Linked DNA regions of Ramlibacter pinisoli. Each later gene encodes a partner of the first gene's protein in a complex. Links are inferred from orthologs where the notes say so. Each region holds a gene or a part of one and is shown on either strand. Other genes may lie near its edges.

What was found.
Region 2: the proteins of groL (region 1) and metK are in contact, whole or in part, in a cryo-EM structure (PDB 8P4O), measured with the Escherichia coli proteins. The link is inferred for Ramlibacter pinisoli from one-to-one orthologs.

The regions. Positions count from the first base shown.
Region 1 is NZ_WSEL01000003.1:2,372,244-2,387,542, reverse strand. Bases 5,443-8,281 are described here. They hold groL (chaperonin GroEL), read right to left. Parts: upstream 7,766-8,281; coding sequence 6,119-7,765; downstream 5,443-6,118. Other genes in these bases: groES (co-chaperone GroES), read right to left, coding at 7,819-8,109; GON04_RS12780 (DUF805 domain-containing protein), read left to right, coding at 5,651-6,019; pgi (glucose-6-phosphate isomerase), read left to right, coding at 5,443-5,599. In the rest of the region: GON04_RS12805 (ABC transporter ATP-binding protein), read left to right, coding at 1-468; GON04_RS12800 (ABC transporter ATP-binding protein), read left to right, coding at 465-1,529; zwf (glucose-6-phosphate dehydrogenase), read right to left, coding at 1,555-3,009; tal (transaldolase), read left to right, coding at 3,099-4,046; more of pgi, read left to right, coding at 4,049-5,442; GON04_RS27185 (DUF11 domain-containing protein), read left to right, coding at 8,831-9,817; GON04_RS12760 (DUF11 domain-containing protein), read left to right, coding at 9,839-10,339; GON04_RS12755 (hypothetical protein), read left to right, coding at 10,530-11,792; GON04_RS12750 (hypothetical protein), read left to right, coding at 11,800-15,299.
Region 2 is NZ_WSEL01000009.1:2,008,346-2,023,770, forward strand. The notes cover bases 7,255-10,219. They hold metK (methionine adenosyltransferase), read left to right. Parts: upstream 7,255-8,130; coding sequence 8,131-9,309; downstream 9,310-10,219. Other genes in these bases: GON04_RS24045 (lysophospholipid acyltransferase family protein), read right to left, coding at 7,255-7,993; GON04_RS24055 (SAM-dependent methyltransferase), read right to left, coding at 9,319-9,900; GON04_RS24060 (hypothetical protein), read right to left, coding at 9,941-10,219. In the rest of the region: protein-methionine-sulfoxide reductase catalytic subunit MsrP, read right to left, coding at 1-335; c-type cytochrome biogenesis protein CcsB, read right to left, coding at 408-1,727; GON04_RS24020 (cytochrome c biogenesis protein ResB), read right to left, coding at 1,727-3,841; GON04_RS24025 (c-type cytochrome), read right to left, coding at 3,941-4,612; yihA (ribosome biogenesis GTP-binding protein YihA/YsxC), read left to right, coding at 4,698-5,384; GON04_RS24035 (alpha/beta fold hydrolase), read left to right, coding at 5,381-6,301; GON04_RS24040 (LpxL/LpxP family acyltransferase), read right to left, coding at 6,309-7,175; more of GON04_RS24045, read right to left, coding at 7,175-7,254; more of GON04_RS24060, read right to left, coding at 10,220-10,819; GON04_RS27230 (ferritin-like domain-containing protein), read left to right, coding at 11,038-12,768; ligD (DNA ligase D), read left to right, coding at 12,806-15,379; GON04_RS24080 (histidine phosphatase family protein), read left to right, coding at 15,393-15,425. UniProt on the Escherichia coli protein: Catalyzes the formation of S-adenosylmethionine (AdoMet) from methionine and ATP.

The DNA.
Region 1 (15,299 bases):
GAGCCGAAACTCATCGTCGCCGACGAGCCCACCACCGCGCTCGACGTCTCCATCCAGGCGCAGATCATCCAGCTGCTCAAGCGCATCTGCCGCGACCGGGGGGCGGCGGTGATGCTCATCACGCACGACATGGGTGTCATCGCCGAGACCTGCGACCGCGTCGCCGTCATGTACGCCGGCCGCATCGCCGAGATCGGGCCGGTGCACGAGGTCATCCACCAGCCGGCCCATCCCTACACCATGGGGCTGATGGCCTCCATCCCCGACATGGACAGCGAGCGCGAGCGCCTGAACCAGATCGATGGCGCCATGCCGCGGCTCAACGCCATCCCGCCCGGCTGTCCCTACAACCCGCGCTGCCCGCGCGCCTTCGAGCGCTGCACGCGCGAGCGGCCCGAGCTGCTGGCGGCCGGCGCGACGCGCGCCGCCTGCTGGCTGCACGATGCCCACGCGGGGGTGGCTGCATGAGCACGGCGCTCGTGCAGCCCGCGCCGGCGCCGGCCACCGGCAGCACGCCGCCGGCCGCGTCCGCGGCCTCCTCGGCGCTGGTGCAGGCGCACGACCTGGCCAAGACCTTCGACGTCTCCGCCCCCTGGCTCAACCGGGTGCTGGAACGCAAGCCGCGCCAGCTGCTGCACGCCGTCGACGGCGTCAGCTTCGAGATCGAGCGCGGCCAGACCCTGGCCCTGGTGGGCGAGTCCGGCTGCGGCAAGAGCACGGTGGCGCGGCTGCTGGTCGGGCTGTACGAGCCCACCCGCGGCGGCTTCACCTTCGACGGCCAGGACGCGCACGCGGCCTTCCGCACCGGCCAGGGGCGGCACTTGCGGCGGCGCATCCAGATGATCTTCCAGGACCCCTACGCCAGCCTCAACCCGCGCTGGAAGGTCCGTGACATCGTGGCCGAGCCGCTGCGCGAGCACGGCCTGCTGGCCGGGCAGGGCGAGCTGGACGAGCGGGTCGGCCAGCTGCTGCAGAGCGTCGGGCTGTCGCCGCTGGACATGGTCAAGTACCCGCACCAGTTCTCCGGCGGCCAGCGCCAGCGCATCTCCATCGCGCGCGCGCTGGCCACGCAGCCGGACTTCCTGGTCTGCGACGAGCCCACCTCGGCGCTCGACGTCAGCGTGCAGGCCCAGGTCCTGAACATCATGAAGGACCTGCAGCGCCGGCACGGCCTCACGTACCTGTTCATCTCGCACAACCTGGCGGTGGTGCGCCACGTCAGCGACCGGGTCGGCGTCATGTACCTGGGGCGGCTGGTCGAGGTGGCGGGCAAGCACCAGCTGTTCGGCAACCCGCGCCATCCGTACACGCGCATGCTGCTGGACGCGATCCCGAAGATGCACGACACCGGCCGGGCCCGCACGCCGGTGCAGGGCGAGGTGCCCAATCCGCTCAACCCGCCGCCCGGTTGCGCCTTCAACCCGCGCTGCCCGCATGCCAACGAGCGCTGCCGCGCCGAGCGGCCGGCGCTGCTGTCGATCGGTGGCATCCGCGTGGCCTGCCACGCGGTGCAAGAGGGCCGGATCTAGCGCGGCGGCGCGGGCCGGCCGCGGCCTAGCATTCCTCGCTCCAGCAGAAGCCGTCGCGCGCGATCATGGCCGAGGCGGCGCTGGGGCCCCAGCTGCCGGCCGTGTAGGGCCGCAGGCCGTTGTCGTTGCCCTGCCAGGCGTCCAGCAGCGGCTCGACCCAGCGCCAGGCCGCCTCCTGCTCGTCGCTGCGCACGAACAGGTTGAGCCGGCCGTCGATGACGTCGAGCAGCAGCCGTTCGTAGGCGCCGACCCGCTCGGAGCCGAAGCGCTTGTCGAAGTCCAGGTCCAGGTGCACCGGCGTGAGCGACTGGCCCTGGCGGCGGTTCTCCTGGCCCTGCGCCAGCAGGTGCAGCTGCAGGCCGTCGCGCGGCTGCAGGGTGATGACCAGCCGGTTGGCCTCGCCCAGCGGGGTGCGGAAGATGGCGTGCGGCGCCGGCCGGAAATTGACCACGATGTGGGCGTCGCGCGCCGCCAGCCGCTTGCCGGTGCGGATGTAGAACGGCACGCCGGCCCAGCGCCAGTTGGCGATCACCGCGCGCAGCGCGACGAAGGTCTCGGTGGTGCTCTCCGCGCCCACGCCGGGCTCGCTGCGGTAGCCGGGCACCGGTTCGCCGCCCACCGTGCCGGGCCCGTACTGGCCGCGCACGGCGAACTGCCCGATCGCCTCGGTCGTCCACGGGCGCAGCGAGCGCAGCACCTTGAGCTTCTCGTCGCGCAGGGCGTCGGCGTCGGCGCTGATGGGCGGCTCCATGGCCAGCGCGCACACCAGCTGCAGGGCGTGGTTCTGCACCATGTCGCGCAGCGCGCCGGTGCTTTCGTAGAAGGCCCCGCGCTTTTCGACGCCCAGGTCCTCGGCGATCGTGACCTGGATGTTGGAGATGTGCTCGCGCCGCCAGAGGGGCTCGAACAGCGAGTTTCCGAAGCGCAGCGCGAACAGGTTCTGCACCGACGGCTTGCCCAGGTAGTGGTCGATGCGGAACACCTGCTGCTCGCTGAAGCCGCGCAGCACCGTCTCGTTGATCTGGCGGTTGGACGCGACGTCGTGGCCGAGCGGCTTCTCCAGCACGATGCGGGTGGCGGGCGTGTTCAGGCCGGCGACGGCCAGCTGTTCGCACACCGTCGTGAACAGCGTGGGCGCGGTCGCGACGTACATCACCACCGTGTCGGCGTTGCGCTGCTGCAGCCGGTCCTTCAGGCGGCCATAGTCCTGCGGCTTGGACAGGTCCAGTCGCTGGAACTGCAGCAGCTCGGCAAAGCGGCCGAATTCCTCGTCGCTCGGCCGCTTGGCCAGGTCGACCTGCGCGAAGCGCTGCTGGATCAGGGCCCGGTACTGCTCGTTGCTGAGGTCATCGCGGGCCACGCCGATGATGCGGCCGTCGGCCGGCAGCGTGCCGTGGCGGAACGCCTGGAACAGCGCCGGCATCAGCTTGCGCCACGCCAGGTCGCCCGTGCCGCCGAAGAGGACGAGGTCGAAGCTCATGGGTGAGGGATGAAGAAGGAAACCCCAATGTAGCGTGGTTCCGGCTGGACGGCCGCGGCCGCCGTGTTCCTCCCATAATGACCCTCACCATGAACCAACTCGAGGCCCTCAAGCAGTTCACCACCGTGGTCGCGGACACGGGTGACTTCCGGCAACTGGCGCAGTACCGGCCCCAGGATGCCACCACCAACCCCTCGCTCATCCTCAAGGCGGTGCAGAAGCCCGAGTACGCCCCCTTGCTGCGCGACACGATGAGCCGCTTCGGCAGCCGGCCGCTCGACGAGGCCATGGACCGGCTGCTGGTGCAGTTCGGCCGCGAGATCCTGTCCATCATCCCGGGCCGGGTGTCCACCGAGGTCGATGCGCGACTGAGCTTTGACACCGAGGCGACGGTGGCGCGCGCCGAGCGCATCATCGAGCTCTACCAGGCCGAGGGCGTGCCGGTCGAGCGCGTGCTGGTCAAGGTCGCGTCCACCTGGGAAGGCATCCAGGCGGCGGCGCGGCTGGAGCGGCGCGGCATCCACACCAACCTGACGCTGCTGTTCTCGTTTTGCCAGGCGGTGGCCTGCGGCCAGGCCAAGGTGCGGCTGATCTCGCCCTTCGTCGGCCGCATCTACGACTGGTACAAGAAGTCCGCCGGCAGCGCCTGGGACGAGGCCGCGAGCGCCGGCCCGAACGATCCCGGCGTGCAGTCGGTGCGGCAGATCTACCTGCACTACAAGCACTTCGGCATCGCCACCGAGGTGATGGGGGCGAGCTTCCGCAACACCGGGCAGATCCAGGCGCTGGCCGGCTGCGACCTGCTGACCATCAGCCCCGAGCTGCTCGCGCAGCTGGCCACGGCCGAGGCGCCACTGGCGCGCGCGCTCGACCCGCAGCAGGCCCGGGCGCTCGACCTGCCGCCGGTGAACTTCGACGAGGCGGGCTTCCGCTACGCCCTGAACGAAGACGCGATGGCGACCGAGAAGCTGGCCGAGGGCATCCGGTCCTTTGCCGCCGACGCCGTCAAGCTCGAGAAGCTGATGAAGGCGGCCTGAGCATGGCAGCCGCGTTCCCGCGTTGCGACGAGACCGGCGCCTGGGCGGCGCTGCAACGCCACCACCAGGGCGCCGGCCGGCAGTTCGACCTGCGCCAGGCGCTGGACGCCGGGCGGGTCGCAGCCTTCAGCCTGCAGGCGCCGCACGTGTTCGCCGACCTGTCGAAGAACCTGGTCGACGCACAGGCGCAGCAGCTGCTGCTGCAACTGGCGCGCGAGTGCGCGCTGGAAGCGCAGCGCGATGCCCTGTTCCGCGGCGAGCGGATCAACGCGACCGAGGAGCGCGCCGTCATGCACTGGCTGCTGCGCACACCCGAGGGCGCCCGCGTCGACCCGGCGCTGGCCGGCGACCTCGCCCAAGTGCACGGCACGCAGCGGGCGATGCTGGCGTTCGCCGACCAGGTGCGCGCCGACGCCGCGATCACCGACGTGGTCAACATCGGCATCGGCGGCTCCGACCTGGGGCCGCAGATGGCCGTGCTGGCGCTCGACACCCTGGTCACGCCGGGCAAGCGCTTCCACTTCGTCTCCAACGTCGACGGCCATGAACTGGCCGCGGTGCTGCGCGGACTGCGGCCGGAGAGCACGCTGTTCCTGGTCGCCTCCAAGACCTTCACCACCATCGAGACCATGACCAATGCCCGCTCGGCGCGGCAGTGGTTCACGCAGGCTGGCGGCAGCGACGTTGCGCGGCATTTCGCCGCCCTCACCACCAACGTGCAGGCCGCCGCCGAGTTCGGCATCGAGCGCACCTTCGGCTTCTGGGACTGGGTGGGCGGCCGCTATTCGCTCTGGTCGGCCATCGGCCTGCCGGTCGCCATCGCGATCGGCGGCGCCGGCTTCCGCGCGCTGCTGGCCGGCGCGCACGCCATGGACGAGCACGTGCGAGCCGCGCCGCTGGAGGGCAACCTGCCGCTGCGGCTGGCCCTGCTGGATGTCTGGTACCGCAACTTCCATGGCTTCACCAGTCGCAGCGTGGCGCCGTACCACAGCGCCCTGCGGCGCTTGCCTGCCTACCTGCAGCAGCTCGAGATGGAGAGCAACGGCAAGCGGGTCGACCGCCAGGGCCGGGTGCTGCCGTTCGCCACCGCGCCGGTGGTGTGGGGCGAGCCCGGCACCAACGGCCAGCACGCCTACTTCCAGATGCTGCACCAGGGCACGGACGTGGTGCCGGTGGAGTTCATCGCGGCGCGCGAGGCGGCCCATGACCTGCCCGGCCACCAGCCGCAGCTGCTGGCCAACGTGCTGGCCCAGGCCCAGGCGCTGATGCTCGGCAAGGCCGACCCCGGCGGCCACAAGCACTTTCCCGGCAACCGGCCGAGCACCATGCTGCTGCTGGAGCGGCTCGATCCGGCCAGCCTGGGGGCGCTGATCGCGCTTTACGAGCACCGCGTCTTCTTCGCCGGCGCGCTGTGGGGCATCAACAGCTTCGACCAGTGGGGCGTGGAGCTCGGCAAGGTGCTGGCCAGGGACATCGCACCGCGCCTGGCATCGGGCGACGTGGCCGGGCTGGATGCGTCGACGGCCGCGCTGGTCGCGCGCTTGCGGGGCTGAGCGGCGGTCCTATGATCCGGACCGGGCGCTGGTGCCCGGAGGAGGGACTGCATGGATTTCGTTGAGTCGATCAAGACCTGCCTGCGCAAGTACGCGGCGTTCAACGGGCGCGCGAGCCGGCCGGAGTACTGGTGGTTCGCGCTGTTCTATTTCCTGGTGTCCGTGGTCGCGGCGATGTTCAGCGACGTGCTCAACGCGCTCGTCGGGGTGGCGGTGCTGTTGCCGTCGCTCGCGGTGGGCACCCGCCGCCTGCACGACATCGGCAAGAGCGGCTGGTTCCAGCTGGTCTGGTTCATCCCGCTGATCGGCTGGGCGCTGATGATCTACTGGCTCGTGCAACCCACCGGTCCGGCCAACGAGTACGGCACCGGTCCCGAGCTGCCGCGCAACGACCCGCTCGAGATCCCGCCGGGCCTCTGACCCCCGGGCGCAGCCAAGAAAAAAGCCGGGCAGTGCCCGGCTTTTTCGTCTGCATCGCAGCAACGTCCGCAGGCGCGTCGCGCCCGCGGAGCGTCGGACTTACATGTCCATGCCGCCCATGCCACCCATGCCACCCATGCCGCCGCCGGGCATCGCCGGGGCTTCATCTTTGGGGGCCTCGGCAACCATCGCCTCGGTCGTCAGCATCAGCGACGCGACGGACGCGGCGTTCTGCAGCGCGGTGCGGGTGACCTTGGTGGGATCCAGGATGCCCATCTCGATCATGTCGCCGTAGGTGTCGTTGGCGGCGTTGAAGCCGTAGTTGCCCTTGCCGTTCAGCACGGAGTTGACCACCACGGAAGCCTCGCCACCGGCGTTGAAGACGATCTCGCGCAGGGGCGCTTCGATGGCCTTGAGCACCAGCTTGATGCCGGCGTCCTGGTCGGCGTTGTCGCCCTTGATCTCGCCGGCGGCCTGCTTGGCGCGCAGCAGCGCGACGCCACCACCGGCCACGATGCCTTCTTCCACCGCAGCGCGGGTGGCGTGCAGGGCGTCTTCGACGCGGGCCTTCTTTTCCTTCATCTCGACTTCGGTGGCGGCACCGACCTTGATGACGGCCACGCCGCCGGCCAGCTTGGCCACGCGCTCTTGCAGCTTCTCGCGGTCGTAGTCGCTGGTGGCTTCCTCGATCTGGACGCGGATCTGCTTGACGCGCGCTTCGATGTCACCAGCGGCGCCGGCGCCGTCGATGATGGTGGTGTTTTCCTTGCCCACTTCGATGCGCTTGGCCTGGCCCAGGTCGGCCAGCGTCGCCTTCTCGAGCGTCAGGCCCACTTCCTCGGCGATGACCTTGCCGCCCGTCAGGATGGCGATGTCTTCCAGCATGGCCTTGCGGCGGTCGCCGAAGCCCGGCGCCTTGACGGCCACGACCTTCAGGATGCCGCGGATGGTGTTGACCACCAGGGTCGCCAGCGCCTCGCCTTCGACTTCTTCCGCGATGATCAGCAGCGGACGGCCGGCCTTGGCCACCTGCTCCAGCGTGGGCAGCAGGTCACGGATGTTGCTGATCTTCTTGTCGAACAGCAGCACGAACGGGTTCTCGAGGAGAGCCGACTGCTTTTCCGGGTTGTTGATGAAGTAGGGCGAGAGGTAGCCGCGGTCGAACTGCATGCCTTCGACGACGTCCAGCTCGTTGTTCAGGCTCTTGCCGTCTTCGACGGTGATGACGCCTTCCTTGCCGACCTTGTCCATCGCGTCGGCGATGATCTTGCCGATCGACTCGTCGCTGTTGGCCGAGATCGAACCGACCTGGGCGATCTCCTTGGAGGTCGTGGTCGGCTTGGAGGCCTTCTTCAGCTGGTCGGTGAGCTGCACCACGGCCTTGTCGATGCCGCGCTTGAGGTCCATCGGGTTCATGCCGGCGGCCACGTACTTCATGCCTTCGCGCACGATGGCCTGGGCCAGCACGGTGGCGGTGGTGGTGCCGTCACCGGCGTTGTCGCTGGTCTTGGAAGCGACTTCCTTGACCATCTGGGCGCCCATGTTCTGGAGCTTGTCCTTGAGCTCGATCTCCTTGGCGACCGAGACACCGTCCTTGGTGACGGTGGGGGCGCCGAACGAGCGCTCGAGCACGACGTTGCGGCCCTTCGGGCCCAGGGTGACCTTGACGGCGTTGGCCAGGATGTTCACGCCTTCGACCATGCGGGCGCGGGCGTCGCCGCCGAAAATGACGTCTTTAGCTGCCATGTGGATGACTCCGGAAATTCAGTGAATGGAAGGGGATGACAGGAGGCTGGGGCTCAGCGCTCGACGACCGCGAACAGATCGTCTTCCTTCATGACGAGCAGCTCGTCGCCGTCGACCTTGACGGTCTGGCCGCTGTACTTGCCGAACAGCACGCGATCGCCCACCTTGATGTTCAAGGCGATCAGTTCACCCTTGTCGCTCTTGCGGCCCGGGCCGACGGCCAGCACCTCACCCTGGTCGGGCTTCTCGGCGGCGTTGTCGGGGATGACGATGCCGGAGGCGGTCTTGGTCTCTTGTTCCAGGCGCTTGACGATCACGCGATCGTGCAGAGGGCGAAGTTTCATTGCATCTCCTTGGGGGTTGGACATCAAAAAGCGCCAACAAAAGTTAGCGCTTCCTAATTGGACGGGAGGGCGCCGGCTGGTCTGCTAGCACTCATCTCCTGCGAGTGCTAATGATAGGGCTTTCCGTGTCGGTTGCAAGCCCCCGGGGCTGTCGGACGGGGCCTGCCTGCGGGGCTTGCTGCGCGGCGGGCGCCCATTGGCTCCGTCGGCTGCTCCGGTCTGGCAGCCAGCATCGGCGCCGGCGCACCCCTGAAGCCGCTGACGCGATCGACCGCCCATCCTCTGCAAGACCGGAGCCGGCTGCGTCCAGGGAAGCCGGACGCCTGTTACAAAGTTTCAGGGGAGGGGCCCTTCCTCGGCCGACTGCTCCCGCGACCCAACGGCCCCCGTCGCGGTGACCAAGGACAGCGTTCGGCCTGCACCTTTTGCCGACCCGGCGGCCTGAATCCAGCCGTCTCACGCGGGGCAAGCGCCTCGCAGCGCTGCTTTTCGGCGCGCAAATACAACAGCCAGCGCGGCAAACCGTCATGCCCCACCTAGGGCGTGGGCTAACTCATCCTTAAGTCGGAACCCTATGCTAACCTCAGTAACAACTTGTAATCCCGTCGTTACATAAAGACAAGCGCCCCGGCCAAGCGGTCGTTCCGGGCTCCTCGTCGACGGGGAACGTCAAAGCGGGACTCGAGCGGTGAGGGGTTGTCGAAGGGACGCGGGCCGGGGCGTGATTGTCCGGTGGGTGGTGCTGGTCGTGGGCCTGCTGGCGGGCATGTCCGCCGCATGGGCCGCCGGCACCCCGGCCGGCTCGGCCATCCGCAACACCGCCGTCCTCAACTACTCGATCGGCGGCACGCCCAGCGTGGCATCGGCCAGTTCCCTGCCGGTGATCGTCGCGCGGGTCCTTGCCGTCACCGTGACCTGGCAGGACAGCACGGCCGTGCCCTCGGCTTCGCCCGACACGCTGCGCCCGCTGGCCTTCGTCGTCACCAACACCGGCAACGCCGCCGACACCTTCCGACTGGTCCGCAACAACGCCGTCGCCGGCGACCAGTTCGACCCGGCCGATGCGGCGCCGGCCGCGATCTGGCTGGAGAGCGGCGGCCAGGCCGGGTTCCAGTCGTCCGGCGCCGCCGCCGACACGATGTACGTCACCGGCGGCAACGACATCACCCTGGCGGCGGACGCCAGCCGCGTGGTGTTCCTGGCCAGCGCCATCCCCGCCGGCCAGCCCACCGGGGCGGCCGGCAGGGCGACGCTGAGCGCCATCTCCACCGCCGTCGGCGCCGGCGCCGCCCCCGGCACCCAGGTGGGCAGCGTGGCCGACGTGCCCATCGTCGTCGGCCGTGGCGGCGGCCAGGCCGCGGCCACCGGCACCTACCTGGTCTCGTCGGTCGCGGTGGGCATCGCCAAGAGCGTGGCGGCCGTGCGCGACCCGGCCGGCGGCGCCAACGTCACCAGCGGCGCGGTCCTCACCTACCGGCTGGTGCTCACCGCCAGCGGCGCCGGCACCGTCACCGGCGTCACCGTCGCCGACCCGCTGCCGGCCACCCTGACCTACGTGCCCGGAAGCATCACCGTGGACGGCGCCGCGCGCACCGACGCCGCCGACGGCGACGACAGCGGCTACGCCGCCGGCACCGTCCAGACCACCTTTCCCACCCTCACCGCGCCAGCCAGCCGCGCGATCGAGTTCAAAGCCACCGTCAACTGAATTTCACAAGGAGTCCCTGACATGCAGCGTCGTCTCTTCCAAACCGTCCTCCTGGCCTTCGCCGCCGCCTGGCTCGCGCCGGCGCACGCGCAAGGCAACCAGCCCGGCAGCATCGAGCTGCGCAACGTCGCCGAGATCGAGAAGGAGGTCAAGACCGCCGACGGCAAGACCGAGAAGCGGCGCGAGCCGGCCGCGAAGGCCGCGCCGGGCGCCGAGGTGATCTACACCTCGACCTTCCGCAACACCGGCAGCAAGCCGGCCGGCAACATCTCCGTCGTCAACCCGGTCCCGGTCAACACCACCCTGGTGGGCGGCAGTGCGACCGGCGAGAACACCGACATCAGCTTCTCCGCCGACGGCGGCAAGACCTGGGCGGCGGCCGACAAGGTCAAGGTGCGCGGCGCCGACGGCAAGGAGCGTCCCGCCGGCCTGTCCGAGTTCACCCACGTGCGCTGGGTCTATCGCGGCGAGCTTGCCCCCGGCAAGCAGGGCGTCGTGAGTTTCCGCGTCACCGTCAACTGACCGCGGGCGCCATGACGGCCCGCGCCGACCACCCTCATCGCCACTTCCATCCCATGCAAGGGGGCTGGCCGCGCGCCGGCCCTGCGCGCTTCTGGAGCTGCGGTCCGCCGCGGCCCCGACCTGCGATGGCCGCAGGCCCTCTCGTCTCCGATTTCTCCTTCCACCTCGAACAACCCACAAGGAAACTGACATGACAGTGCGAACTTCACTGGCCCGCCTGGGAGCGACAGCGCTCCTGGCGCTGGGCGCCCTGGCCGGAACGGCCCAGGCCGCATCCACCCTCACGCCCGCTGGCACCCCGATCGACAACGCTGCCAAGCTGGACTACTCGGTTGGCGGCATTGGGCAAGACCAGATCTGCTCCTCGCCCTCCGGCAACAGCACCAAGACCTGCACCTTCACCTCCTTCAAGGTCGACAACAAGATCAACCTGAACGTGACCACCACCGACACGACTCCTGGCGTGAGCGCGATCCCCGGCAGCACCTCGACGCTGACGTTCGTGCTGACCAATGAAGGCAACGAGACGCAGGACTTCGCGCTCAGCACCACCAGCAACCTGTCGGGTCCGGTGGGCTACATGTTCAACGGCACCAGTGCCACCACGGTCGCCGACGCCTTCGACCCGACCAACTGCAAGATCTACGACAACGCTGCCCCAACGACGGAGATCACCAGCATTGCCGGGCTGACGGCGGGCACGTCGGTGACGCTGAAAGTGGCCTGCAGCATTCCGCCGGGCCAGGTCAACGACGAGATTGGCGCAGTGACGCTGGTCGCCACTGCGCGGGAAGTGGGGAAGCCGCTCGTGGCGTTGATCGAATCGACGACCAATAGCCCGACGGTCGTCGACATCGTATTCGCCGACGGCTCCGGCACCAGCGAAGACGGTCCGCGCGACGCGAAGCACAGCGCCCGCAGTGCTTTCAAGGTGTCGACGGCCGCGATCAGGGTGACCAAGACGGCCGAGACGATCTGCGATCCGGTCGGCGGCGACAAAAGTGGAACACCGCCCTATGCGCCGAAGAGCATCCCGGGTTCGTACATCCAGTACACCGTTCTGATTGAGAGAGTCGATACCAACACCTCTCGGTCGGCCACGCTGACCAACCTAAAGGACACGCTGGCAACGGCCAATGTCACCTTCGATTCGGACTTCATCACTGGTGCCAACGTGGCCGGCTCGCCGGCCTGCGCGGCAGTGGGCGCAGCGGTCAACCCCGGGGCGGCCACATCGACCGGCAAGAGTTTCAAGGTGATCTGGTCCGGCGCGGCGCGCGCGTCATTTGGCGGCATGACCGGCACGCAGTACCTGACAGCGAGCGGCAACTACACCGCGCCGGACATCAATGTGAACTGGAATTCCGTCCTGCCAGTCGAGCCCGGCTACGCCGCGGGGGAGCTGAAGCCTGGCGACAAGCTGCAGCTGATCTACAACGTGTTCATCAAGTGACCACGCGATGACGTGCATCCCACGTCATCCGCGCCCGCTGGCCTCCGGCCCAGCGGGCCTGGGTGTGCGCGCCGCCCGCGCGCACACCCAGGCCTGGTTGTTCCTGCTCGTCCTGTTCCTGTTCACCGTCCTCGTGCCCGCCGTGCGTGCGGCCACGCCCCCCAACACGACCATCACCAACACCGCGAGCGTCGTCTACACCGTCGGCGGCACCGCCGTCACGTCGACCGGCGCGACCTCGGTGGTCACGGCCACGGCCACGCCCTCGGTGGCGCTGCCGGCCGCGATCCGCTTCCTCGGCCTGATGCCGGCGCTGGCCGCCCTGCCTGCGGGCGCGGCCAGCTGGCAGATGGTGCAGCCCACGGCCTGTACGCCGGCATCGGGGACGCCGGCAACGCTGGCGCCGCCCACCCAGCCCGGCGCCGGCGCGCTGGCCATCCCCAGCAGCCAGCTGCTCGCCAGCGCCAGCGCCTACAACGGCCGCGACGTGGCCTTCATCGAGGTCACCGACGCCTCGGCCAACGCCGACGGCGCCGTCGCCGACACGGTCTCCGTCACGGTCACCAGCGCCGGCGGCGAGCGCGAGACGCTGACGCTGACCGAAACCGGGCCGTCGACCGGCGTCTTCCTCGGCTACATCCCGCTGGTCGCCGGCGCCGTGCAGGCCGGCAACTGCTCGCTGCAGGCGGCGGCGAACCAGCGCCTGACGGCCACCTACATCCAGTCGGGCAGCAGCGCGGTGGTGACGTCGGTGGCGCTGGTCGACCCGCTCGGCCTGGTGTTCGACTCGGCCACCGGCCAGCCGGTCAACGGCGTGCGCGTTACCCTGATCGACGTCGCGACCGGACTGCCGGCCCAGGTGCGCGGCAACGACGGCGTCAGCACCTATCCGTCCAGCGTGCTGACTGGCAGCACCGTCACCGACTCCGGCGGCACCGTCTATGCGCTGGCGCCCGGCCGCTACCAGTTCCCGCGCGTCGTCGCGCCGGGCAGCTACCGCTTCCAGGTCGAGCCGGCCGCCGGCTACACCTACCCGTCCAAAGTGGTCGACGCCACGCTGCAGGCGCTGCCCGGCGCGCCGTTCGTTCTCGGCGATGTGTCGCGCGGCGCCTCCTTCACCGTGCTGCCCGGCCCCCCGTTCGAGGCCGACATCCCGCTCGATCCGCCCGCCGTCGGCCAGCTCGACATCCTCAAGACGGCCGGCAAGGCCATCGGGTCGGTGGGCGATTTCGTCCCGTACTCGCTCGCCCTGTCCACCACCAGCGCGGCGCCGCTGGCCGGCGTGCGGGTGGCCGACCGCCTGCCGCCGGGCTTCCGTTATCGCGCCGGCTCGGCGCGCCTGAACGACGCGCCGCTGGCCGACCCGCAGATCGGCGCCGACGGCCGTTCGTTGGTGTTCGCCGTCGGCACCGTCGCCAGCGGCAGCCCGGTGACGCTGCGCTACGTGGCGGCGATCGGTCCGAGCGCGCAGGTGGGACCGGCCGAGAACGTCGCCCAGGCGGTCGCGCCCCTGACCTCCAACACCGCCAAGGCGGTCGTGAGCGTGGTCGACGAGCTCAATCGCAGCCGCGCCTTCCTGGTCGGGCGCGTGACGCTGGCCGCCTCGTGCGAGGCCAGCGAGCGCGATCCGACCCAGCTGCGCGGCCTGCCGGGCGTGCGGGTGCTGCTGCAGGACGGCACCTATGTGGTGACCGATGCCGAGGGCCAGTGGCACATCGACAACCTGCGTCCCGGCACCCATGTCGTGCAGCTGGACACCGCCACGCTGCCGTCCGGCTGGCAGCTGCGCCGCTGCGACCCGGACAGCCGAAGCGGCGGGCGCGACTTCTCGCAGTTCGTCAACCTGCGCGGCGGCACCCTGTGGCGCGCCGACTTCCGGCTGGTGGCCGTGCCCAGCTGCATGGAGCAGCAACTGCGCCGCGACGGCCAGCGGCTGGAGCTGCGCCTGGCCGCGCCGGTGGCCAACGACGCGGTCAGCGCCACCCTGATGTGGCCGGCCGGCACGCAGCCGGTGCCCGGCTCCGTGCTGCTGGATGGCCAGCCGGCGCCGGGCGTGCAGGTCGAGCCCGAGTTCCTCGCCCTGCGCCTGCCGGCGCAGCCCGGCCGCTGGGAGCACCGCCTGAGCGTGGAACTGGCGCAGGCGCCCGTCGGGCCGGTGAGCCTGTCGGCCCGCGTGCAGCCGCCTGGTGGCACGGCCGTCGGCCTGCCGCTGCTGCACCTGGAACCCGGCGCCGCCGCCGCGCAGCAGTGCGCCGAGCTGCCCGGCCTGCCGCCGACGGCCGTGCGCAGCGCCCCCGTGCCCCAGCCGGCGGCTGACGCGCGGCCGGCCGCGGCGCCGGCCGGCCCGCAGCTGGTCGAGCAGCTGCCGTACGACGACAAGTGGCTGGCGGCCGCACCGGCCGGCATCGAGTGGCTGCATCCCAGGGCCGGCTTCGTGCCGGCGCTGCCGGCGGTCAAGGTGGCCGTCAAGCATGGCCGCGGCCAGGGCGTGGAGCTGCGCGTGAACGGCAAGCCGGTCGATCCGCTGCGCTTCGAGGGCGCGCTGCTCAGCCCGAACGGCGAGGTGGCGCTGGCCAACTGGCGCGGCGTCGACCTGCGCAACGGCAGCAACCTGCTGGAGCTGACCGTGTACGACGACAAGCACGAGCCGGTGTTCCGCGAGAGCCGCATCATCCACTACGGCGTCAACCCGGCCAAGGCGAACCTGGAGCCGCAGCGCTCCAAGCTGGTGGCCGACGGCCGCTCGGTGCCGGTGATCGCCGTGCGCCTGCTGGACATCGAAGGCCAGCCGGTGCGCCGTGGCGCCACCGGCGAGCTGCAGCTGAACGCCCCCTACCTCACCAAGCAGCAGGCCGACGCGATCCAGGGCGACCCTTTGTCGGGTTCGCTCGGCGGCAGACCGCGCTACGAGATCGGCGACGACGGCGTCGCCCTGATCGCGCTGCAGCCCACCAGCCAGTCGGGCGAGGTGGTGCTCAGGTTCGATTTCGGCGACAACCGCACGAGCGAGGTGCGCGCCTGGCTGGAGTCGGACGCGCGTGACTGGGTGCTGGTGGGCTTCGCCGAAGGCACGGCCGGCCACAAGCGGCTGGCCGGCAACATGGAGGCGCTGCAGGACGCCGGCGCCGACGCCCAGCTGTTCGACCGCGACCGCCTGGCCTTCTACGCCAAGGGCATGGTCAAGGGCGAGTACCTGCTGACGGCTGCCTACGACAGTGCCAAGGAGCAGGGCCCCTCCAGCCGCAACGCGCTGCGCCAGGTGATCGACCCCAACCGCTACTACACGCTGTACGGCGACGCCACCCAGGCCCATGCCGACGGCGCCAGCCTGCGCAAGCTGTACCTGAAGATCGAGAAGAAGCAGTTCTATGCCCTGTTCGGCGATTTCGACACCGGCCTCACGGTCACCGAACTGGGCCGCTACAGCCGCACCCTCAACGGCCTGAAGTCCGAGTTCAAGGGCGAGCGCGTCGGCTACAACGCCTTCGCCAGCCGCACTACGCAGGC
Region 2 (15,425 bases), on another replicon or contig:
GTCTTGAGCGTGTGGGCGTTGTGGGCCGGATCGCCCTTGTCGGTGCCGAACTCGTAGTAGTTGTTGTAGCTGCTCGCGTCCTTGTACTCGGTGACCTTCTCCATCGTCACCGCACCGGCGACCGACGACTTCTGGCCCGCCAGGGCGGCCAGCTTGCCGGGCCGCTGGACCGACTGGGCCAGCGCCTCGCGGCCGGCCCAGCTCGCCAGGGCGGCACCGGCCGCACCGGTGGCCAGCAACCGCAGCATCTCGCGCCGCTGCCGGTAGACCGCCTGCGGCGTGATCTCGCTGGAAGTCGGATGGATGTAGCCGTCGCGGCCGGTCTTGATCAGCATGCAGGTCCTCTTGTTTGCGGGGCGTTGCCCGTTGGACGGATTTCGCGGCCGGACCTTACACCGGAATCCATCTCACAGCGTGCCGTAGCTGTGGAGACCCGACAGGAACATGTTGACGCCCAGGAAGGCGAAGGTGGTGACGGCCAGGCCGACCAGCGCCCACCAGGCCGAGACGGTGCCGCGCAGCCCCTTCATCAGGCGCATGTGCAGCCAGGCCGCGTAATTCAGCCAGACGATCAGCGCCCAGGTCTCCTTCGGATCCCAGCTCCAGTAGCCGCCCCAGGCCTCGGCGGCCCACAGGGCGCCCAGCACGGTGGCGATGGTGAAGAAGGCGAAGCCGACCGCGATGGACTTGTACATCACGTCGTCCAGCACCTCGAAGGACGGCAGGCGCTCGGCGATGCGGCGCCGGCTCCACAGGATGCTGGCCACGATGAGCGCGGCGATGCCGAAATACACCGCCCAGTAGGCGCTGCCGCCGCCCACGGTCTGGCGGAACACCACCGGCTCGAAGCACAGCACCACCCCCAGCAGCCACAGCGGCGCCAGCTTCCACCAGCTGGTCTCGCCGGCGTGCTGCTTGATCAGGTAGGCGAAGGACACCATGGCCGAGAGCGCGAAGGTGCCGTAGCCGATGAAGTTCGCCGGCACGTGCAGCTTCATCCACCAGCTCTTGAGCGCGGGCACCAGCGGCTGGATCTCCTGGGCTTCGCGCACCACGGTGTACCAGAGCAGGAAACCGACCGCCGCACTGACCACCAGCAGCACGAAGGCACCCAGCGCCCGGGTGCCGTAGTGCGCCTCGAAGTACAGGTAGAACAGCGCCGTCAGCCAGCAGAACAGGACGAACACCTCGTACAGGTTGCTGACCGGGATGTGGCCGACGTCCGGCCCGACCAGGTAGCTCTCCCACCAGCGCACCATGGTGCCGACCAGGGCCAGGGTGACCGCCGCCCAGGCCAGGCGCGAGCCGATGCGCTCCATGGTGTCGGCCTGCGTCCGGCTGGCGACGCCCAGCCAGTAGAAGGCCGTGCTCATGAAGAACAGCATGCTCATCCACAGGATCGCGGACTGGCTCGACAGGAAGTACTTGAGCCAGAAGACCGAGTCGGCCCGTGCGAGCGACCCCTGGTAGCTGCCGATGGCCAGCAGCGACAGGGCGCCCACGCCCACCATCAGGGCCTGCAGCGGCCGCCAGAACCAGCCCAGCCAGATGGCGGCCGGGATGCTGGCCAGCAGGATCCCCTTCTCGTACACGTCCATGTGGGCCGCGTAGCGGCCGAACGCATAGAGGCCGGCGACGACGACCAGCAGCGCGAACGCCCAGTCGAGCGGACGCCGGCGGGACAGAAAGCCGTGGTCGAGCGTGATGGTGGTGGTGGCGGTGTTCATCAAGATCCCAGCAGTTGCGTGCGTAGCCTGGCGAACTCGCGGTCGACGTCCAGGGTCTGGCGGTTGCTCGACAGCGCCATCGCCGCCGCGCTGCCGCCGGTGTCCGGGGTCAGCCAGACCCACAGGCGCCGCTCGCGGACATAGAGCATGGCAAAAACGCCGATGATGAGCAAAGCGCACCCCAGGTAGACCACATTGCGGCCCGGGGAGCGGGTGACCTGGAACACGCTGGCCTGCACCTGCTGGAAGTCCTGCAGCTGGAACGCCATCGGTGCCGGGTAGAGGAAGGAGTCGCTCAGCGCCATCACGGCCTGCGCCATGAAGGCCTGGGTGCGCTCGTCGCTGGCCAGCGCCGGCAGGCCGGCCTGTTCGCGCGTGAGCTGCGCCAGCTCGAACAGCACGCCACCCAGGATGCGCACCACGACTTCCCCGGCGCGGTTGCGCTCGGCCTCGGGCACCCGGGCCTCCAGGTAGTCGGACACGGCGCCCAGGCCGGCCCCCTTGCCGCCAGCCGCAGCATCGCCCGCGAACAGGGCCACGGCCTGGGCGGCCGACCCGGCCAGCTGCTCGGTGACCTCCGGCTTGGAAGGATCCGTGGCCTTGGCCGAATAGCGGCTCACCGCCTCGCGGCGGGCGGCGGGATCGGCCAGGGCCGCGCGCAGGCGCACGAAGCCGTCGAGCGAGCCCTTGTCGTCGGCCGGCACCCGCAGGTAGCGGAACTGGTCGGCCGGCGTCTCGCGCATCCCGAGCAGGAACACCGGCACGCCGTCGCCCATGTCGACCGGCAGCATGTAGTTGTTGAACTCGCGCGCCTGGCCGGCCGCATCGCGCAGCTTGTAGCTGATGCTCGGGCCGATGTTGCGCAGCTCCTTCTTGCCTCCCGCCTTGTTGGCGGCGCCCAGGTGCTGGCCGAGGGAGACCTGCAGGTCGACCTTGCGCGGGTCGGCCCCGCTGCGCGAGGCCTCGCCCATGTTCTCGACGTTGATCACGCGCAGGCCGGTGTATTCCAGCGTCATGGTCTCGGCGCCCGTGCCCTGCCCCTTGGCCAGCTGCGAGGTGCCACCGATCACGCCCTGCAGCTCGAAGCGCTTGCTCTCGCCGTTGATCGGCACCGCCGCCAGTTTCACGCTGGAGCCGCCGTCGTCGAAGCTGGACTGGTAGATCTCGACCCCGCGCCAGCGCGCCGGGTGGTTGACTTCCACCCGCGCCGGCACCGCCTCGCCGGTTTCCTTGTCGTGGATGATGATCTCGCTGGCGAACAACTTGGGCATGCCGGTCGAGTAGTACTCGACGATGAACTTCTTCAGCTCGATCGAGAATGGCAGCTCCTGCAGCAGGATGCCGTCGGGCTGCGACAGCACCGCGGTGCCCGCCTGCGTGCCCTCGGCCACCAGCAGGTTGCCGCGGAAGGTGGGGTTGGCGGCCCCGAGCCGGTGCTGGGCCGGCACGTCGGCGATCATGCCGCCGCCGGCATAAGGCGTCTTGCCGCCCAGCAGCATCTGGGCCCGCACGATCAGGTCGCCGTCGGACAGGCCGCCCAGGCAGACCAGCACGATGGCGCTGTGCGCGGCCAGGTAGCCGATCTTGTTGGCGGCGCCGGCGCGGGCCGCCACCATCCAGCCTTCACCGCGCGCACTGGCGCGCTGCTGCAGCTTGACCTTCCAGCCGGCGCGGGCGAGCGCGTCGCCGATGCGCCGCGCCGCCACCTCGGGCGAGCCGTCGACGCCGGCCTGGGCCCGGTGCTTGAACGACTGCAGCGCCTGCTCGCGCATGCCCTCCTTGAGGGTGCGCAGGTCGGCCAGGATCTTCGGGGTCTGGCGGGCGATGCACAGCGAGGTGCTGGTGACCAGGAAGGCCAGGATCAGCAGGAACCACCAGGCGCTGTAGACCGTGTTGAGCCGCAGCGCCAGGAACAGCTGCGACCAGAACGGCCCGAACTGGTTGACGTAGTTCGCCGCCGGTTCCGCCTGCTTCAGGATGGTGCCGATCACCGAGGCGATGCAGATCACCGTCAGCAGGGAGATGGCGAACCGCATCGAAGACAGCAGTTCCACCAGCGCACGCAGGCGCGGGGAGATGGTCGCGGGGCGCAGGCCCTCGGTGGCGGCGGTCATGGCGGTCGGCAAAAAAGAAGAAGGCGGGCGTCCCTGGGACACCCGCCTAGCTGTAGTGTGCGCCGGGACCCGCTTGGTTCCCGACGGCGTGGCCCGCGATTAACGCAGGCCGGCGATGTAGTCGGCCACGGCCCGGATTTCCCGGTCGTTCAGCTTGGCGGCGACCTGGGTCATCTGCACGCTGTTGACGCGCGCGCCGTCGCGGAACGCCGTCAGCTGGGCCGCCGTGTAATCGGCGTGCTGGCCGGACAGGCGCGGGTACTGGGCCGGGATGCCGGAGCCGTTCGGGCTGTGGCAGCCGGCGCAGGCGGCGATCTGGCGGTCGGCGATGCCGCCGCGGTAGATCTTCTCGCCCATCGACACCAGCTCCTTGTCGCGGGCGAAGCCCGGCTTGGCCTGACTGGAGCCGACGTAGGCGGCAATGTTGCGCATGTCGTCGTCGCTCAGCTGCGACGCGAACGGCTGCATCACGGCGCTCTTGCGCTTGCCGGCCCTGAATTCCTGCAGCTGCTTGACGATGTATTCGGGGTGCTGCTGCGACAGCCGGGGGTTGGCCGGGATGCCCGAATTGCCGCCGGCGCCGTGGCAGGCCACGCAGACGGCAGTGAACTTGGACTCGCCCTGGGCCAGGTCGGGCTTGGCCGGGGCGGCCGGCTTGGCGGGCGCGGCCGCCGGCTTCTCGGCCGGCGCATTGCCGTGCTGCTGGGCGAAGGTGGGGAGCGCGGGCGCAGCCAGGAACGCGGCCGTCAGCAGGGTGGCAAGCAACTTCATGTCAGTAGGTGGTTCTTCGGCGCAAAACCCGGCGATTCTACAATGCGCCTCCCGGGTTCCCCTTCCCGGCTGGACTCCCCCTCCCATGCCCCCACCGCCCGGCGCGAGCCCCGCACCCGCGCGAACCGCGCCGCCAGCCAAGGACCCCGCCGAACGGGCCCTGGGCTGGATGCACACGGCCCGCTTCCTCACCACCGCCCCGCAGCTGGAATTCCTGCCGCCGCACGAGCACCCGGAGATCGCCTTCGTCGGCCGCTCCAATGCCGGCAAGTCCACCTGCATCAACACCCTCACCCAGCAGAAGCGGCTGGCGTTCGCCTCCAAGACCCCGGGGCGCACCCAGAGCATCAACCTGTTCTCGCTCGGCAAGCAGGGCATCACCGACGCGGTGCTGGCCGACCTGCCCGGCTACGGCTACGCGGCCGTGCCCAAGCAGGACAAGCTGCGCTGGCAGCAGGTGATGGCCAACTACCTGGTCAGCCGTCCCAACCTGCGCGGCGTCGTGCTGCTGTGCGATCCGCGCCACGGCCTGACGGAGCTGGACGACATCCTGCTGGAGGTGATCCGGCCGCGGGTCGAGGCCGGCCTGAAGTTCCTGGTGCTGCTGACCAAGGCCGACAAGCTCACCCGCAGCGACGCGGCCAAGGCGCTGTCGATCGCGCGCCTGCAGGCAGCCGGCGGCGAGGTGAAGCTGTTCTCGGCCCTGAAGCGCCAGGGCGTGGGCGAGACCGCACTGCTGCTGTGGCAGTGGACCCACGACGGCGAACCGTGATCGAGACCTTCGCGCTCGCGCTGCCGCACGGCATCACGCTGAGCTGCCGCGCCAGCGGCGCGCGCGGCCGGCCGGTGCTGGTGTTCCTGCACGGCTTCCCGGAAGCGGCCTTCGTCTGGGACGAGCTGCTGGCGCACTTCGCGCGGCCCGAGCACGGCGGCTTCCGCTGCGTGGCGCCCAACCTGCGCGGCTTCGAGCGCAGCAGCGCGCCGGCCGAGGTCGCGGCCTACCGCGCCCGGCACCTGGTGCAGGACCTGGCGGCGCTGGTGGCCGCCGAGGGCGCGCCGCTCGAGTGCCTGGTGGCGCACGACTGGGGCGGCGCCGTGGCCTGGAACCTGGCCAACCAGCTGCCGCAGCTGACCCGCCGGCTGGCCATCGTCAACTCGCCGCACCCCGGCGCCTTCCTGCGCGAGCTGCAGTCGAACCCGCAGCAGCAACAGGCCAGCGCCTACATGAACTTCCTGATCCGCCCGGACGCGGAGCAGCTGCTGGCCGAGGACGACTACCGCCGGCTGTGGGCCTTCTTCACCCAGCCGCACGGCGCGCCCTGGCTCACCGAGGCCGTGAAACGGCGGTACCGCGCCGTGTGGGACGGCGCGCCCGGCGGCCCGCCGGGCGCCGGGCTACGCGGCGGCTGCAACTACTACCGGGCCTCGCCGCTGCGCCCGCCGCGGCCCGGCGACCCGGCAGCCGCGGCCGTCAGCCTGCCGCACGAGATGCTCACGGTCGACCTGCCGACGCTGGTGCTGTGGGCGATGGAGGACATCGCGCTGCCGCCGTCGCTGGTCGAGGGACTGGACGCCTGGGTCCCGCGCCTGACGCTGGAGCGGGTGCCCGGGGCCACGCACTGGATCGTGCACGAGCGCCCGGCCTTCGTCGCCGAACGGCTGGCGGCCTTCCTCGCCCGGCCGCTCTGAGCGCCGGTCAGTAAACCGGCTTGCCGCCCGGCGGGCGGGTCTTGAAGCGCTTGTGGACCCAGTAGTACTGGTCCGGCATGCCGTCGATGTAGTCCTGCAGCCGCTCGTTCATCAGGGCGGTGTCGGCGGCCACGTCGTCGGTGGGGTAGTCGCGCCAGGCCGGCAGCACCTGCACGTCGTAGCCGTCCGGCGTGATGCGCGTGAGCAGCGGCACCACCTTGGCCCGGCCCAGGCGCGCGAAGCGCGAGAGCGAGGGCACGGTGGCGGCCGGGATGCCGTAGAACGGCACGAAGATCGACTCCTCCGGCCCGAAGTTCATGTCGGGCAGCAGGCACAGGGGCACGCCCTCGCGCAGCGCACTCACCACCTGCTTGGCGCTGTCGGCGCGGTCGAACAGGCGCACGTTGCCGAAGCGCCGGCGGCCGGCCAGGATCCAGGCGTCGACCACCGGGTTGGCCTGGCGGGTGTAGATCGTCATGAAGGGCCGCTGGCTGTCCAGCGTCAGGGCCGTCCAGCCGGCATCCATGCCGACGAAATGCGGCCAGAAGATCACCGTCGGCTCGCGCCCCTCCAGTTCGTCCAGCGCGCCGGTCAGGTGCACCCGGCGCCGCACCGCATCGGGCGCGCCGTGCCAGATCCAGCTGCGGTCGAGCCAGGCTTGGGCGAACGCGATGAAGACCCGGGGCACCAGCTCCCGCCGCTGCGACTCGGTCCAGGACGGGTAGCACAGGGCCAGGTTGACCTGCACCACGTGGCGCCGCCCCGGCACCACGGCATACAGCACCCAGCCGAGCGCCCAGCCGAGGGCGCGCACCCAGCGCAGCGGCAGCGGCGCCAGCAGGCGCATGAACAGGACGCCCAGGCGGCTGAGCATCAGGCGGCCCCCCGCGGTGCCTTGTAGCGGGCATAGCCCCACAGGTACTGCGCCGGGCACTCGCGCACCAGTGCCTCCATCTGGGCATTCACGCCCACCGCCGCCGCATCCGGCGCCTCCGGCACCGCGCCGGGCCAGGGGCGCAGGTGGATGCGGTAGCCGCGGCCCCAGCGCAGGCGCTCGCCCCAGGCGAGCAGCACGGCAGCGCCGGTCTGGCGCGCCAGCCGCGCCGACAGCGTCATTGTGTAGGCCGGCTTGCCGAAGAACGGCGCCCACACGCCCAGCCCCTGGGGCGGCACCTGGTCGGGCAGCAGTCCCACCGCCTGCCCGGCCTGCAGGGCCTTGAGCATCTGCTTGACCCCGGCCAGCGTGGTCGGTGCCGTTTCCAGGTTGGGCCGGCGGCGCGCCTGGTCGACCAGCGGCCGCAGCCAGGCCTTGCGGGCCGGCCGGTACAGCACCGTGATGCGGCCGTAGCGTGCGGCGTAGCCCTGGGCCGTGGCCTCGAAGCAGCCCAGGTGCGGGGTGAGGAAGACGATGCCGCGCCCGCGCGCCAGCGCCTCGTCGATCAGGTGCTCGCCCGACCACTGCACCGGCGGGGGGCGGCCGAACCACAGCCGCGGCACTTCGGCGATGAGCTGGCCCGCGGCGCCCACGGCACCGCCCACCTGGCGCAGCGTGTAGCCCGCCTGGGCGGCATTGGCGACGAAGCGGCGCCGGTAGGTGGGGGACGCCAGCAACGCGACCCAGCCCAACGCCACACCCATGACGTGCAGCAGCCACAGGGGCAGCACGGCCAGGAGGCGGAACACGGTGGTCAAGTCAGGACGTTTAGAATGGAGGGGTCGCCGAGTTACTGAACTACTTGCAGGGCGACGTTAAACCAAGCTGCTAAAGCGTTCGCCAGAAGCTCCGGCCAAGGCAACGCGCCTTGCAACCAACGCTGGAGTTTATTCAAATGGCGAGCGACTTCCTCTTCACCTCCGAATCCGTCTCGGAAGGTCACCCCGACAAGGTGGCCGACCAGGTCTCCGACGCCATCCTGGACGCGATCTTCCGGCAGGACCCGCGCAGCCGCGTCGCCGCCGAGACCCTGTGCAACACCGGCCTGGTCGTGCTCGCCGGCGAGATCACCACCAACGCCCACGTCGACTACATCCAGGTCGCGCGCGACACCATCAAGCGCATCGGCTACGACAACACCGAGTACGGCATCGACTACAAGGGCTGCGCGGTCATGGTCTGCTACGACAAGCAGTCCAACGACATCGCCCAGGGCGTCGACCACGCGAGCGACGACCACCTGAACACCGGCGCCGGCGACCAGGGCCTGATGTTCGGCTACGCCTGCGACGAGACGCCCGAGCTGATGCCGGCGCCGATCTACTACGCGCACCGCCTGGTCGAGCGCCAGGCCCAGCTGCGCAAGGACGGCCGCCTGCCCTTCCTGCGCCCGGACGCCAAGAGCCAGGTGACCATGCGCTACGTCGACGGCAAGCCGCACAGCATCGACACCGTCGTGCTGTCGTCGCAGCATGCGCCCGAGATGAGCGACGGCCACAAGATGAAGCCGGCCTTCATCGAGGCGGTGATCGAGGAGATCATCAAGCCGGTGCTGCCCAAGGAGTGGCTCAAGGAGACCAAGTACCTGATCAACCCGACCGGCCGCTTCGTCGTCGGCGGCCCGCAGGGCGACTGCGGCCTCACCGGCCGCAAGATCATCGTCGACACCTACGGCGGCGCCTGCCCGCACGGCGGCGGCGCGTTCTCCGGCAAGGACCCCTCCAAGGTCGACCGCTCGGCCGCCTACGCCGCCCGCTACGTGGCCAAGAACGTGGTCAAGGCCGGCCTGGCCAAGCAGTGCCAGATCCAGGTCGCGTACGCCATCGGCGTCGCCCGCCCCATGAACGTGACGGTCTACACCGAAGGCACCGGCGTCATTTCGGACGAGAAGATCGCCGCCCTGGTGAACGAGCACTTCGACCTGCGCCCCAAGGGCATCATCCAGATGCTCGACCTGCTGCGCCCAATCTACGAGAAGACGGCCGCCTACGGCCACTTCGGCCGCGAGGAGCCCGAGTTCTCGTGGGAACGCACCGACAAAGCTGCGGCGCTGCGCGCGGCTGCGGGCCTGTAAGGCACCTGGCTATTTGTGTTCCGGCCGGATCGTCCAGAAGTACAGGGTCTTGCCGGCCACCCGCTCCATCCGCTCGGGCGGCCACTCGTCGCCCATGTCAAAGTCGTGCGAGATGACCCGCGTGCCCACGCGCAGCTGCTGCCATAGCCGCGGGCGCAGCCGGCGGTTGAGGTCGGGCAGCAGGTAGAGCGTCACCACGCTGGCCGGCGCTAGGTCGGCCTCGAACAGGTCGGCCACCTGGAACTGCACCCGGTCGCCGACGCCCGCCTGTCGCGCGTTGGTCCGCGCGTCGTCGATGCGCTGCGGGTTCAGGTCGATGCCCACCCCGCGCGCGCCGTGCCTGCGCGCCGCCGTGATCACGATGCGCCCGTCGCCGCAGCCCAGGTCGTAGACGGTGTCGGACCGGTCCACCCCCGCCAGCGCCAGCATCCGGTCCACCACCGGCTGCGGCGTCGGCAGGTAGGGGACGTCCAGGCGCTGCGTGTCGTCGGGCCCGGACTGGGTGTAGCCCAGCAGGGGCGTGCCGGCCAGCAGGGCGAGGAGGATCCGGCGGTCGGCACCCGGCGCAGCGATGGGCGGGCGGACGGTCACGGCGTACTCCTCCAGGACGGGCCCCGCCTTGCCGCCGGGCTCAGTCGATCACCGTCTGCTGGCGCTCGTGCTCCAGGCGCTTCATGGCCACGTAGGTCGCCCGGTCCATCTCGCGCAGCTGGCGCGGGTACCGTTCGGTGGCGTCGAACCAGCCCTGGATGCGCCGCTCCAGCTGCTGGGCGGGCGGCACTGTCAGCGAGTCCAGGTAGGAGTCGATCGCCAGGTAGTAACGCATGGCGTTGCGCTCGATCGCGCCGCGCACGCCGCCGATGTACTGCGGCTGGCCGTCGCTCTCCTTGCCGACGACGCTGAAGCCGACCTTGTCGGCACCGACCGTGCCCAGGTAGGCCTGCATGGCCAGGCGGCCGGTCAGGCCGTAGCCGTACGAGTAGGTCAGCCGCAGGAAGGTCTTGCCACGCTCCAGCGGCACCGCCGCCACGCTGATCCGGTAGTCACGCGTGCCCACGGGCCCCTGCGGGGCCACCAGCCGGCTCTCGAAATAGTCGGGCTGGGCGGCCACCTTGTTCCAGCCGAAATCGATCCGGTATGCCTGCTCCAGCGGCTGGTCGAACTTGCGGCCGATGCGCACCCGCAGCCCCGGACCGTTCGTGCCCTCGACGGCATGGCAGTACTTGGTGTTGAAGGGCAGCAGCAGGATGTCGCACCAGTGCGCCGGATCCTGCAGGGCCGTGCTCACCCGCGCAAACGGATGGTCGAGCACCGCGAACACGTCGCCGGTCAGGCGCTCCGGCTCCTCGGTCGACACGATGTGCAGCGTGCGTCCGTAGGGGTTGTTGCGCAGTTGCTCCTGCAACTGCTCGTGGCGGGCCCGCAGCTCGCCGGCGTCGGCCAGCGCGGCGGGCGCGAGGCCGCAGCAACCGATGGCCAGGCACAGCAGGAAAACGGCTTTGCGAAACATGCTGCAGCGTGCGTCGGCGCTGCCCGATTGGCTGTAGGACGCCGCAGGCATCGGCTGTGCGGTGCGCTTCGGCGCGCGGGCGTCGGGCGTGACGCCGTTTTTTCCTACACCCGCTCCCCGGGTTCGCTGACGGTCCAGCCCAACGGCCGCCACAAGATGGCTGGAGACGCGGCGCGGACCTCGACGCCGCCATCATTCACGCATCCAAGGAGCATCACATGGCTGCAGACGACAGGGACATGAACCGCGACCCCATCACCGACGAACCGGGTGCACATCCGGTGGGCACGGGCGTGGGTGCGACCGGAGGCGCGCTCGCGGGCGCGGCGGCTGGCACCTTTGCGGGCCCGGTGGGCACCATGGTCGGCGGCGTGATCGGCGCCGTGGTCGGCGGACTGGCCGGCAAGGCCGCCGCCGAGGCCATCAACCCCACTGCCGAGGAGGCGCACTGGCGCGAGACCTACACCCGCGAGCCGTACTACGAGCCGGGGCGCAGCTTCGACGACTACGGCCCGGCCTACCGGCACGGCGTGACGGCCCGCCTGCGCGAGGACACCGACTGGGAAGCCGCCGAGCCGCGCCTGGCCTCCGAGTGGGAGAACCAGCGTGCCGGTTCCGGGCTGACCTGGGAACAGGCCCGGCCGGCCAGCCGCGCTGCCTGGGAGCGCATCGGCGGCCGCGCCGGCAGCGGCGCGGTGGCGAGCGACACGGCCATGGTGCGCGCGAGCGACCTGGCGCCGGCGCCGCGGACCGCCGGCACCGATCTGGCGGGCGACAGCATGGCCGGCAGCCCCACGGCCACCGTGCGCGACACCAGCGTCCCGGGCTTCGCGGGCACGGTGCGCAGCGCCGGCACCACCGGCGGCAACCGCAGCGACTTCGTCGATGTGCTGGAGGACCTGGTGGAGTGCTGCCGAGACGGCGAGTACGGCTTCGGCGAAAGCGCGCAGCAGGCCCAGCGGGCCGACATCCGGTCGCTGCTGCAGCAGCGGGCGCTGGACTGCCGGCGCGCCGCCGACGAACTGAACCAGCACATCGTCCGCCTGGGCGGCTCGGCCGAGGACAGCGGCAGCGCCCTGGGCGCGGTGCACCGCGGCTGGGTGTCGGTCAAGGCCAAGCTCAGCACCCATGACGACAAGGCAGTGCTCGAGGAGTGCGAGCGCGGCGAGGACAACGCCGTGGCGCGCTACCGCAAGGCGCTGCAGCAGCCGCTGCCCACGGACATCCAGGCCATCGTCGAGCGGCAGTTCCGGGGCGTGCAGCGCAACCACGAGCAGGTGCGCGAGCTGCGCAACCAGCTGCGGGCCGAAGCCAGCCAGGACAGCGCGGCGCGCGGTGCGATGGGCAGCTCGGCCCTGGGCGGTGCGGTGGCGAGCGCGGCACCGTCGATGCCTCACGCGCAGTCGCAGTCACAGTCGCAGTCGCAGTCGCAAGGCATGGAGCGCGGCACCGGCGCCGCCGGCATGGTGGGGGCGGCCCAGAGCGCCGGCAACACCAGTGGCGACCGTGGCGACATCGTCGATGCGCTGCAGGACCTGGCGGAGTGCTGCAAGGACGGCGAGTACGGCTTCCGCGAATGCGCCGAGCAGGCCAGGCGGCAGGACCTCAAGTCCCTGCTGCTGCAGCGCGCGGACGATTGCCGGCGCGGCGCCGAGCAGCTGAACCAGCAGATTCGCCAGCTCGGCGGGTCGGTGCAGGACAGCGGCAGCGCGCTCGGCGCCCTGCACCGCGGCTGGGTGTCGGTCAAGACCAAGCTGAGCACCTACGACGACAAGGCCGTGCTGGAAGAGTGCGAGCGCGGCGAGGACAACGCGATGGCCCGCTACCGCAAGGCCCTGCAGAAGCCGCTGCCGGCGGGTGTGAGGGCGGTGGTGGAGAGCCAGTTCCAGGCGGTCCAGCGCAACCACGATCAGATCCGGATGCTGCGCGATTCCACCCAACGCAGCTGACCGCCGACGGCGCGGGCGCCAACCCGCGCCGCCCCGCATGGCCGCCGACGACCGTCCCCCCTCCCCTGCCGAGGCGCTCAAGACCTACAAGGCCAAGCGCCGGTTCGATGCCACGCCGGAGCCGGCCGAGGGCGGGGTCGCCGACGAGAGCGCGCGGGCGTTCGTGATCCAGAAGCATTGGGCGACGCGGCTGCACTACGACTTCCGGCTCGAACTGGACGGCACGATGAAGAGCTGGGCCGTGCCCAAGGGCCCGAGCTACGACCCGCACGACAAGCGGATGGCGATGCCCACCGAGGACCACCCGATCGCCTACAACCGTTTCGAGGGCACGATCCCGGCCGGCAACTACGGCGCCGGCAAGGTCGTCATCTGGGACAAGGGCACCTGGGTCCCACTGGAAGATCCGCACCAGGGATTCCGTGACGGCAAGCTCAAGTTCGAGCTGCGCGGCCACAAGATGCATGGCCACTGGGCCCTGGTGCGCATGAAGGGCCGCGCCCAGGGCGGCCGGCAGGATCCGTGGCTGCTGATCAAGGAGCGCGACGGCTTCGTGCGCCCGGCCACCGAGTTCAGCGTGGTCGACGAATTGCCCGACAGCGTGCAAGACCTGGACGACCGCCCGGCCGCCGTCACGCCGTCCGGCGGCGCTGTAACGGCTCCTGCGCCGGCGCCCCCCGCGCGCTCCGGCCCGCCCGCGGGGGCCCGACCGGCCGCCCTGCCGGCCACCCTGCAGCCGCAGCTGGCCGTGCTGGTGGACGGGCCGCCGGCCGACCCGCAGGCCTGGGTGTTCGAGATCAAGTTCGACGGCTACCGGATGCTGGCCCGCGCCGAGGGCGGCACGGTGCGCCTGGTCACCCGCAACGGCCACGACTGGACGGCGCGCCTGCCCGCCCTGCAGCAGGCCCTGCAGGCGATGGATCTGCCGGACGGCTGGTACGACGGCGAGATCATCATGCCGGGCCAGGAGACGCCGGCCGACTTCCAGGCGCTGCAGGGCGCGTTCGACAGCGCGCACACCGAACACATCGTCTACTACCTGTTCGACCTGCCGTTCTGCGCCGGCCAGGACCTGCGCCAGGTGCCGCTGGTGGAGCGGCGCGCAGTGCTGCAGCGCATCGTCGAGCGCAAGCCGCACCCGAACGTGCGCTTCAGCGCCGTGTTCGAGGCGCCGCCGAAGGACATCCTGGCCTCGGCCTGCCAGCTCGGCCTGGAAGGCCTGATCGCCAAGCGGCGCGAGTCGTCCTATGCCGGCCGGCGCTCGAGCGACTGGATCAAGCTCAAATGCGGGCGCCGGCAGGAGTTCGTGATCGGCGGCTGGACCGACCCCAAGGGTTCGCGCGCCGGCATCGGCTCGCTGCTGCTGGGCATGCACGGGGACGACGGCAAGCTGCGCTACGCCGGCAACGTCGGCACCGGCTTCGACGACCGCACGCTGCGCGCGCTGCGCCAGCGCCTGGACGGCCTGGAAGCGCCGCGCAGCCCGTTCGATGGTGGCGGCAGCGGGCTGCCGCGCGGGTCGCACTGGGTGCGGCCGGAGCTGGTGTGCGAGGTGGCGTTCGGCGAGATGACGCGCGAGGGCAAGGTGCGCCACTCCGTCTTCCATGGCCTGCGCGACGACAAGCCGGCGGCGGCGGTGTCGCGCGAGCAGGCGCTGCACCTGCCGGTGGCGCGACGCAAGGCCGCTGCACCTGCGCCCGCGCCGGCCGCAACGGCGGCGGCCCTCCCGGCCGGCCTGCGGGTGAGCCACCCGGAGCGCGTGGTCGACGCCCGCAGCGGCATCACCAAGATCGAGCTGGTGCGCTACTACGCGCTGGTCGCTCCGCTGATGCTGGAGCACCTGTGGCGACGGCCGATCGCCATGGTGCGGGCGCCCGACGGCGTGGACGGCCAGCAGTTCTTCCAGAAGCACCTGGACCGCTACCGGATGGAAGGCGTGGCGGCGCTCGACCCGAAGATGGTCCCCGGCCATCCGGCGATGCTGGAGATCGTCGCGCCTGCCGGCCTGCTGTCGGCCGCGCAGATGAACGTGATCGAGTTCCACACCTGGAATGCCGTCGCCACCGCCGCCGACAAGCCCGACCGCATGACGTTCGACCTCGACCCGGGCGAGGGCGTCGACTGGCCCCAGATGCAGGAAGCGGCCCAGCTGGTGCACGCCTTCCTGCACGAGCTCGGCCTGCCCGGCTGGCTCAAGACCAGCGGCGGCAAGGGCCTGCACGTGGTGGTTCCCATCAAGCCGCAGCACGGCTGGGACCCGGTGAAGGATTTCTCGCAGGCCGTGGTGCAGCACCTGGCCCGGACCATCCCGCAGCGCTTCGTCGCCAAGTCGGGGCCGAAGAACCGGGTCGGGCGCATCTTCATCGACTACCTGCGCAACGGCTTCGGCGCCACCACCGTGTGCGCCTGGTCGGCGCGCGCGCGCCCGGGGCTGGGCATCTCGGTGCCGGTGCACTGGGACGAGCTGGCGCACCTGAAGGGCGGCGACCACTGGACCGTGGCCACCGTGCACCAGCGGCTGGACGCCGGCAACAGCCCGTGGGACGGCTATGCCAGGAGCGCGCTGTCCATCAACGCGGCCATGAAGAAGCTGGGCTTCCGGCCCGCCTGACACCGCGCTCACGATGACGCCCAACTGGCCGAGCAAGATCTGGATC